DNA from 3 places in the Paenibacillus sp. BIHB 4019 genome. Region 2 is predicted to be linked to each of the others. Evidence: predicted binding sites of a transcription regulator. Region 2 holds the regulator's gene; each other region holds the start of a gene.

Region 1 (3,247 bases), 700 kb from region 2:
ACGAGTGACAGGTGTACCCATACATATATGCAGCAAACAAGACAAGCATGACAAGCATGAGAGAGGTTGGTTTTGCCATTATGACGAAAGCAAGGATAGCGCTGCAGCGCGGGCGCAAAAAACGTTTGGAGCAGGGCCACCCCTGGGTATATGCAAGCGAAATTGATAAAATGGAAGGCGCCGCAGAGCCGGGCGGCTTGGTTGATGTAGTCAGCCACCAAGGACGTTATCTGGCGACGGGCTATTGGAATCCAAAATCGCAAATTACGGTGCGCATTGTTTCGTACAAGCCGCTGGAGGCGATGGATGCTGCTTTTTTCCAAGAGCGTTTCCAGCAGGCGAAGGAGCATCGCAGCCGTTTTGTACCGGATCAGGATTGCAGGCTCGTATACGGAGAAGCTGATTTCCTGCCAGGGTTGACCGTTGACCGCTTTAATGATGTGCTGGTTATCCAATTGCTGACGCTTGGCATGGACATTCACCGTGATGCGATCATTGAAGCGCTTATCGAGGTGTTTGAGCCGCGCGGCATTTATGAGCGCAGTGATGTCGGTGTCAGACAGCTGGAGGGCTTAGAGAAGCGTACAGGTGTGCTATACGGGGAATGCCCGGCCATATTGGAGATCGAAGAAAATGGGCTAAAGCTTGAGGTTGATATAGTAGAAGGCCAGAAAACAGGCTATTTCTATGACCAGCGTGAAAATCGCGCCTCCATTGCTCCGCTGATGAAGGGCTGGGGCCACCGCAGCGGCATTAAACTAATGCCGAAGCCAACTGAGGCGGGCAGTGCGAATGCAGAGACAGCAGGTGAACTCGTCCCAGTCAATGCAAATGGCAAAGAAGTGACCTTCCCCTATTGGGACGGTGCGACGGTGCTGGAATGCTTTGCTCATACGGGCAGCTTTACGCTGCATGCTTGCAAATACGGGGCAAAGAAAGTGACCTGCCTGGATATTTCCGAGCATGCGATTGATACGGCGCGCCGCAACGTGGAGCGCAACGGTTTTACCGATCGCGTACAGTTCGTCGTAACCGATGCTTTTGACTACTTAAGGCAGCAAACGAAGGGGCTGGAGGAGCGTTTGGAGCGCAGCCGTGCAGGCACGGATACGTCCAAGCCGATCAGCGGCGGCGGCCAAACTTGGGATGTTGTCATTTTGGACCCTCCGGCGTTTGCCAAAACAAAAAATGCGGTAGCAGGTGCTGTCCGCGGCTATAAAGATATTAATTTGCATGGCATGAAGCTGGTAAATGAAGGCGGCTATCTGGTAACGGCGAGCTGCTCGTACCATATGCGTCCTGATTTGTTTCTGGAGACGATCCAGGAGGCCGCTTCTGATGCAGGCAAGCTGCTCCGGCTCGTGGAATGGCGAGCGGCGGGCAAGGATCATCCGCAGCTGCTTGGCGTAACTGAAGGACATTACTTGAAATTTGCCATCTTTGAGGTGCGCAGCAAATAACGGAAACCTCTTGAACGGCGAGTGTGCTTATGGCTCGTTCAAGAGGTTTTTTTGCCCAATATTTAAGAACGTATGTTTGAAGGACCCGTGAAAAGTCGCGGCGGGTATGGTAGTATGGTTGATAATAGACAGGTTACGGAAGGAAGGGCTGCAGGATGCCGCTTCAATTAGTGCTGGGCCGCTCGGGAGCGGGAAAAACGACATATTGCCTGGATGAGATTCGCGGCAGGCTGAGCGCTGACCCGGACGGGCCTCCGCTTATTTTGCTCGTGCCGGAGCAGGCGACCTTCCAATCCGAGTACACGCTGCTTCGAGGCAGCGGATTGCAGGGGATGATTCGGGCGCAAGTGCTGAGCCTTCGCCGGCTTGCTCTTCGCGTTATGCAGGAAACCGGGGGGGCCGCGCTTATTCCAATCGGCGACGAAGGCAAAAACATGCTGCTGTACAAAATCGTGCAGCGTCTGGGCGATCAATTGGAGCTATTCGAGCATGGTGCTAGAAAGCCTGGTTTCATTGAGCGTCTGGGCGAGCTGTTGACGGAATGGAAGCGATATGGCATTAATCCGGCGATGATTGCAGAGCGCAGAGAAGAAGCCGCTTCTGCGTTGCAGGACTCGGCGCTGCTGAAACGCAAGCTGCATGACTTGCAGCTGGTATATGAAAGGCTGGAGGAGGAGCTCGCCGGGCAGTATGTGGATTCGGAGGATTATTTGGCCCATCTGTCAGCGGGGCTGTCTCAATTTTCATCGATTCGGGACACCGAAATTTGGATTGACGGCTTTAATGGCTTTACGCCAAAAGAATATGTCGCGCTTAGCTCGCTTATTAGCATGGCGAAGAAAGTGACAATTACGCTTAAGCTGAATCGTGCCTATGCGGCTGGAGAGCGGCCAGTTGAGCTGGATTTGTTTCATCCTACAGCGGACGCGTATGTAAAGCTGAGGGAGCTAGCGGAGGGCTTAGGCGTTGAGCTTCTGGACCCTATTATGCTCGGTGGTACAGGAAATGTTGTAGGTGAAGCAACGGGCAGGTTCAGCAGCAGCCCAATGCTGGCTCATTTGGAGCGCCACTACGGTGGACGGACACAAATGGCGCTTCCAAATCCGGCTATGCTCGATGCTGCCAGTCCCTTATGCGGTTTATCGCTGCATGCGGCGGCAAATCGGAGAACCGAGGTGGAGCTGCTGGCGCGCGATATGCTGCGCAGAGTCAGGGAAGATGGCCTAAGCTGGCGCGATATGACGGTTATGGTGCGCAATGCGGGGGATTACAGCGACTATATCGAAGCAGCGTTTCAAGAATGCAGCATCCCTTATTTCCTTGATCAGAGGCACACGACCGTCCATCATCCGCTGGTCGAGTTTATTCGCTCCGCCCTGGAGACGGTGCTGCATAATTGGAGCTATGAGGCGGTATTCCGCTGCATTAAGACCGAGCTGCTGTTTCCGCTTGATGGAAGCATTCCCCGCGACCAATTTGATTGGCTGGAAAACTTCGTATTGGCGGCGGGCATCGATGGCTGGAAGTGGCTGGATGAAAAAAGATGGCGTCCATTCATCATCGAGTCGCTGGAGGAAGAGCAGGATGCAGCGGCTAATGCGCCATCGCAACGTGCGAAGGCGGAGTTCGAGGCGGTCATGGCCGCGCGCGGTGTAATCGTTCCGCCTTTGCAGCAGTTTGGCAAAGAGCTGGAGAAGGCTTCAAATGTCACCATGATGTGCGAGGCGCTATATCGCTTGCTTGAGCGTACGGGGGCTGCGGAACGTCTGGAGCGCTGGAGCCGCGAG
Region 2 (3,247 bases):
CAGTTGTCAAGAAAACGGGGCTATAATTAAATACAGAATAGATCGTACAACGATAATGCTATCATTGTTCCGATCTATTCTGTATTTAGGTCGAGTATTCACGCTTCAAAAGTTCCGAAGGACAGCTACATGATTTCCGTCATGCAAACAGCTTGCGTATATTATAGAGGCATGCTTCTTAATGAAGCTACGGAGAAGGAATGACCAGCTTCTGCCCAGGCCATATATCTGGCGACGACAGCTGGTTGCGTTCCCGAATTTGATAAACGGACCAGCGTATATCATCCGAACTGTCCGAGTATTTACGTGCAAGCTCCCATAATGTATCGCCTTGCGCAACCACTACTGTCTGCTCTCCAGCAGCCGCTGGCGCAACATGATTCACTGAAGCTTCTGTGCGCACCAATAAAAAACCAGAAAACAATACAATAAACAGAGCCAGACACACCGCCAACTTCAAAGCATAGCTGCTAAATCCAGCCATGCTGATTTGCCATTTCATCTTTGCCGCCTTAACAGGCGCTTTCTCTGAGAAAATAGATTGATAGGATTCTGGATAAATGATCATTGCCCTCACTCCCAAACGTTTGTTCTGTTTCGATATTAACACGAACATTTGTTTGCGGTCAACAGACAATGCGAACTTTTGTTTTTAGGAACTTATGTTTGTACGAACGGCGGTTCCATGTTATAATTTGAGAAATAAATACTCATATTGCACTTCGAATGAAGTGCATGGATCAAAGTTTCAATCAAAATTCATGTCGCACTCATCATGGAGTGCGTGAACTGGAGTGATCGTGTTGTCCAAAGCTTCCAATCGCCAGCAGTCGATCCTGGAATTTATAAAGAACGAAGTTCGCGAGAAGGGTTATCCGCCTTCCGTACGTGAAATTGGAGAAGCAGTTGGACTTGCTTCAAGCTCGACTGTACACGGTCATCTGGACCGTCTGGAGAAGAAAGGGCTTATCCGCCGCGATCCGACTAAACCTCGCGCTATCGAGATTTTGGATCAGGAAGATGTCGACGGAATTATCCGTCCTGCTGTTACCCATGTACCAATCGTAGGTAAAGTTACTGCAGGTGTGCCGATTACCGCTACTGAGAATATTGAAGAATATTTCCCCATCTCTTCCCATTACGTAGGAGATGATGATGTATTCATCCTTAATGTCATTGGCGAGAGCATGATTGAAGCCGGCATACATAACGGCGACTATGTTATTGTACGCCAGCAGCAGACCGCTACTAACGGTGATATTGTGGTCGCCATGACTGAGAACGATGAAGCAACAGTCAAAACCTTTTACCGCGAGAAGGATCATATCCGTCTCCAACCGGAAAATGTAACCATGGAACCTATCCGCCTGAAGAACGTTACGATTTTAGGCAAAGTCATCGGCTTGTTCCGTGATTTTCATTAATCGTTGAAATTTCATACCCTTCATACAAGAATAAAGCTGCATCCTTTCCCGCACTAGAAACGGGTTGGATGCAGCTTTTTAATTTAGGCAGAGGATTTTTTCCAGCTCTCGGTCTCCCTCCTCAAACTGCCTCGGTATGTCGACATTTAGGAAAGCTTGAACAACCCAAAAACTCCCCACGCGCACTTTTACGACGGACTAATAGCTGGCCACATTTTGCACATGCTACTTCATTTTTTATTTGCTTCATAATTATTTTCTCTGTATTGTTTTGTTCTGTGTTGGTATGTGGTGTTGGAATTGATCTATCAGCATTGATCTTCAAAATCATTTCAATGAGCTCTGCTCGATCTATAAGCCGAACGGCATTTGATTTTGTTAATGTGACTGCAGCTTCTGTATATCCACTGTTGGAAATGACCCATGCCTCACTTGCCGAATAATGTGCGATAGAAGCCTGTGCTTCTTGAACAGCCTTAATCCCGACATTATTACTATAACGTTTAGCTTGAACGACCACCCTTTGTGCGCCTTTTGCTATAACAAGATCTGCCCCGAAATCTCCTGCTGCCTTCGTCACCGTTACCTTGTAGCCATGAGCCTCTAAAAGATGTCCAAGATACTTCTCGAACTGTCGGCCCTCCATCTTATCAATTTCTGCAATACCGGAACGCTTAAGGCGTTCATTGCGTTTGCGAGCAATTGATATCGCTACAATTGCATACAACAACATAACCGCACCAAATGCCACACCCGCAAAAATAAAAGAATTTGTAAGCTTGTACGCCCCAAAACCTGCACCCAACATAAGAAGCAGCACAAATGCTTGTACCGGGTCCAACTCCTCTTTCTTCCTTCTACGTTTTGCCATATTTAGATCCCCTTTGCTCAATATAATATACCTTATATCGGAAAATATAATAGGAATTTATACCTAATAATAAAAAATATAAAAACCTCCAGTCTACTCACTTTACTTTTTCTTACTGAATATAAAAGGACCGACACAAATCATTACTGATTACTACATCAGTAATGTCCATGTCAGCCCTTATCTGATTTTTCCATTGGTTATCTTACAATATTATTGTTAACTCATTCATTCGATGTCAGGGAAGCTGATCGAAATCAGCGAGGAATTGCACAATCAATCCGAATTCAACAGTATAAGCCAAGTAAAAATAGTTACACTTCTCTCTACTGTGAGACGAAAATCAATGCAGCTTTAACTCCTCGCTGTCTTTAACTCGATCATTCCTGCTTTAATATCTGTCTGTCTCTATAATGATATTGTTTCCCTCTGTTTTACATTTTTATTGTATCACAGGAGATATCGTCACAATGTCGGAAATTGTCGAATAGACATTTAATTTCCATCCTAGGACGGAAATTTCTTGACGAAGTCCATATTACCTTGTATAATTTTTAATCTGAAAAAATGACTGATTCCTAACCTATAGGAATCAGTCATTTTTTATTAAATGTTCCACCAAATGAAGTTTCCGACCAATTACATTTGCAGTGACTCCACCTTCAAAAAAAGCGGTGTTTCCAAATCTCTCGACCTTTACATAATTAATGTGGTCGATGTTGACAAGAATGTTGCTATCTAATGACTTAAAACCTAAAGGTATAAATATTTGTTTGCAAGCATCAAGCGTTAGAATTACTGTAAAGATTCCTTTTACTGTGTAAAAACGCGGTACGACATAGTTTTTCTTAGGTTTGAAGACATCAATCAGCATGACCTCAGACAAAATGAAAGTATCAAATTGCTCCCCATTTATTACGTCCCCGTATACCCGCTGTCCCAAAATCTCTGT
Region 3 (3,247 bases), 1.7 Mb from region 2:
CCAAGTCCGGGCGGCCCGTAAAGCAATACATGATCGAGCGCTTCCTTGCGAAGCTTTGCCGCGTCTATGTATACTTTTAAATTTTCCTTCGCCTTCGATTGACCGATATATTCAGCCAAATAACGAGGACGCAGACTTAGCTCCACCGCCTGATCATCCATCATAAGGTTGGCGGAAATAATTCTTTCGTCCATCCGTGCTCAGCTCCTTTTCGTCAACCTTTAAACAGCTGCTGCAAAGCGCGCTTCATGAGGGCATCAACCGTCTCCTCTGGAACTACCGTCTGCTGCAAGCCGTGCCATGCCCGGTCAAGCTCCGCAGCTGTATAACCAAGCGCTGCGAGCGCCTCGCGCGCTTCTTCCCAAGCGGTGCCTGCGCCTTGGCCGCTGCCGCTTTGGAATAAATCGGGCTCCAGGTAAGCGCCTGCCGCCGACAGCACTGCCGCATCGCTGGCGATGCCTGCAAGCTTGTCCTTCAAATCCAAAATCATCCGCTGCGCCGTCTTCTTGCCAATGCCCGGCAGCTTTGTAAGAAACGTAATGTTTTCCTGCTGAATGGCAGCAATAACGGTTTCCGGCTTGCCTCCTGCGAGTATGCCAAGCGCCACGCGCGGTCCAATGCCCGACACTTCCAGCAGCTTGCGGAACAGCGTCTGTTCCTCGCGCGTTGCAAACCCGTACAGCAAAATCGCATCCTCGCGGACGGAATGATGAATATATAGGGTTGCAGGCTCTTCCCTTTTCGCTAACGCATAGGGATTGGGCGTAAACACCCGGTAACCGACATCTCGTACATCCAGCACCACATACTCCAGCTCAACATGGGACACTATACCTCGTAAAAAATCAATCATGATCGTCCCGCCTCATTTATTTTTTGGACTAGAACTGCCGAATGGGCATGGCAAATGGCCACTGCCAGCGCATCCGCTACATCATCGGGCTTCGGAATCGCCGATAAATTCAGGAACATCTTGACCATCTCCTGCACTTGGCGCTTCTCCGCCTTGCCATAGCCTACAACAGCCTGCTTGACTTGCAGCGGCGTATATTCCGCAACCGGAAGCCCGCGCTGCGCCGCCGCCAAAATAATAACACCCCGCGCTTGACCTACCGCAAACGCCGTTGAAACGTTCCGGTTGAAGAACAGCTTCTCCACTGCAACCGAATCGGGCTTATACTTATCCATTAGGGCAACAGCCGAATCATAAATTTGAATGAGCCGCTCCTCGGGCGGCGTATGCGCCTCCGTCTGAATACAGCCATACTGAACAGGCTTGAGCTTATGACCCTGTTTATCAATGAAACCAAAGCCCGCTATCGCAATACCGGGATCTATGCCAAGAACGCGCAAACCGCCAACTCCTTATTTCTGCCGTTTATTTCTCCTATTATACCAAAAGACAGAAAGGATGAGAACATGCGTTTGAGGAAAGTGCGACAGGACCCTTCGCTTTTCTTTACACCATCATTCATTATACAACAAGAAGAGGACGTCCTCTATAAGAACGTCCTCGGGGCTGCTATTTTCATCTAATAAGCGGATCGTGCAGCCGGTTTGCCATGTCCCAGTTCATAGTCGCTAAAAGTAGACAGGACGCTGTTAAACTCTTCGATGTCATTAATTTTAATGCCGTGCGTCAGCTGCTCTACTTTGTCGCGGGGCAAGCTGCTTTCCAAATACCGAATATCCAGTTGAAAAAAAGTTCGCAGCACCTTCTCCTGCTGGGGAGCCCCCTCAAACAGCGATAAATTCCCCTGCCTGTCTACGCCCATATACGCTTCATTCTGGCAATGCTTCGAAAACTCATCCACCGTCTGCTCAACCAGCACCCGTCTCGTTTTTTTATCAAAGCTTGCATGCCATTCGCCATTCGCCTCGAGCAGCCGGATCAGCTGGAGAGAAGTCATGCGCCCAAGCGGCCTGCTCTCCTCGCCGCATAGATAATAGCGGCGCAGCATGACGCTGACTGGTTCCTGCTGCTCCCGCAGCTCGCGCAGCAGCTCAGCAGAAGGGCCGCTGGCGGCTCCTGCACCAGATGCTGCTCCTACGCCTGCGGGATTAGCGCCAGACGCTGAATCGGCAAAATTGGCGGCGGCGCTTGCCATGTTGACGGCCGCAGCCGCTTTCGCAGGATGCCAGACGGTAGCCGCTAGCGTGACGGCGAGCAAGGCGATACTGCCTAGCGTCCAAAGCGGACGGCGGCGAAGCTTTCTTTTTAGCTGCTTCCATAAGCTCATTAGCATCATGTTTGAACCCCTTTGTGCCTTTTTATTGCATAGGGTTCCACTGAGTTTCCAATATTATGCGCGTAAGAGAAACACCGAAGGAAGGCTAGCTTTTTACAAGCTCATAGGGCAGTTCCATCTCCGCGTTTTCAACAGAGCTTTCATCCATATGCTCCTCTAGCGTCGCAAATAAAGCACGGGTGTAAGGATGCTTAAGCTTGCCTTCCTCCCATTCGCTAAACGTTTCCACGATTTCGCCCTGATACATGACGGCGATCCGGTCGCACAGCTGTCTGGCAAGCGCCAAATCATGCGTAATGAACAAGTAGGACAGCTCTTGCTGCCGCTGAATTTGCTGAAGCATCGACACGATAGAACTTTGCGATAAAGGATCGAGACTGGCTAACGACTCGTCAAAAATAATCACTTCCGGGCGCACCGCCATCGCTCTCGCAATGCATACGCGCTGCTTCTGCCCGCCGCTAAGCTGATGAGGGAGCTTGTCCAGAAAGCTCTCGTCCAGGCCAACTGCGCGCATGAGCTGTACGCTTAAGGCTCGAATTTCCGGCGGACGCTTCGCTCCAAAATTGCGCATTGGCTCTGCCAGCACCTCCTTAACGAGCATCCGGGGATGCAAGGAGGATGCAGAATCCTGAAGGACAAGCTGCACGCTTTTGTATACCTGCAAATCCTTCATATGATGTCCATGAATAGACTGACCGCCGAGCAAAATTTGCCCGGAGCTTAGCGTTTCCAGTTTCATGATGAGCCTGGCTAAAGTGCTTTTCCCGCTGCCGCTTTCTCCAACAAGCCCTAGCGTTTCGCCGCGATGCAGCGCGAGATCAACCTGCTTCACAGCTTGAACGGACGTGCTACCATCCTTCGCCTTAAGCCCTCTGCGCTTTCTCAGCAGCCGCAGCGGAAACGCCTTGGTCACTTGACGCAACTCCAACACGGTCATAGGACGCTTCCTTTCGCTTGGACTGAAGCCATCCCGCCAGGCTGCATCGTGATGACAC

What was found. Region 2 encodes LexA, which represses DNA repair genes until DNA is damaged. Its sites were predicted from a motif close to CGAACATATGTTCG; they were not measured.
Region 1: the regulator LexA is predicted to act here: its motif matches at 1,526-1,539, upstream of addB (helicase-exonuclease AddAB subunit AddB).
Region 3: the regulator LexA is predicted to act here: its motif matches at 1,415-1,428, upstream of ruvC (crossover junction endodeoxyribonuclease RuvC).

The regions. Positions count from the first base shown of each region.
Region 1 is NZ_CP016808.1:4,772,908-4,776,154, forward strand. It holds gene BBD42_RS20710 (class I SAM-dependent rRNA methyltransferase) at 48-1,460, shown strand; gene addB (helicase-exonuclease AddAB subunit AddB) at 1,616-3,247, shown strand, end outside.
Region 2 is NZ_CP016808.1:5,470,912-5,474,158, reverse strand. It holds gene BBD42_RS23900 (LysM peptidoglycan-binding domain-containing protein) at 188-568, opposite strand; gene lexA (transcriptional repressor LexA) at 804-1,424, shown strand; gene BBD42_RS23890 (restriction endonuclease) at 1,546-2,295, opposite strand; gene BBD42_RS23885 (dipeptidyl aminopeptidase) at 2,888-3,247, opposite strand, start outside.
Region 3 is NZ_CP016808.1:7,123,883-7,127,129, forward strand. It holds gene ruvB (Holliday junction branch migration DNA helicase RuvB) at 1-194, opposite strand, end outside; gene ruvA (Holliday junction branch migration protein RuvA) at 215-853, opposite strand; gene ruvC (crossover junction endodeoxyribonuclease RuvC) at 850-1,353, opposite strand; gene BBD42_RS30860 (BofC C-terminal domain-containing protein) at 1,533-2,249, opposite strand; gene BBD42_RS30865 (ABC transporter ATP-binding protein) at 2,335-3,189, opposite strand; gene BBD42_RS30870 (ATP-binding cassette domain-containing protein) at 3,186-3,247, opposite strand, start outside.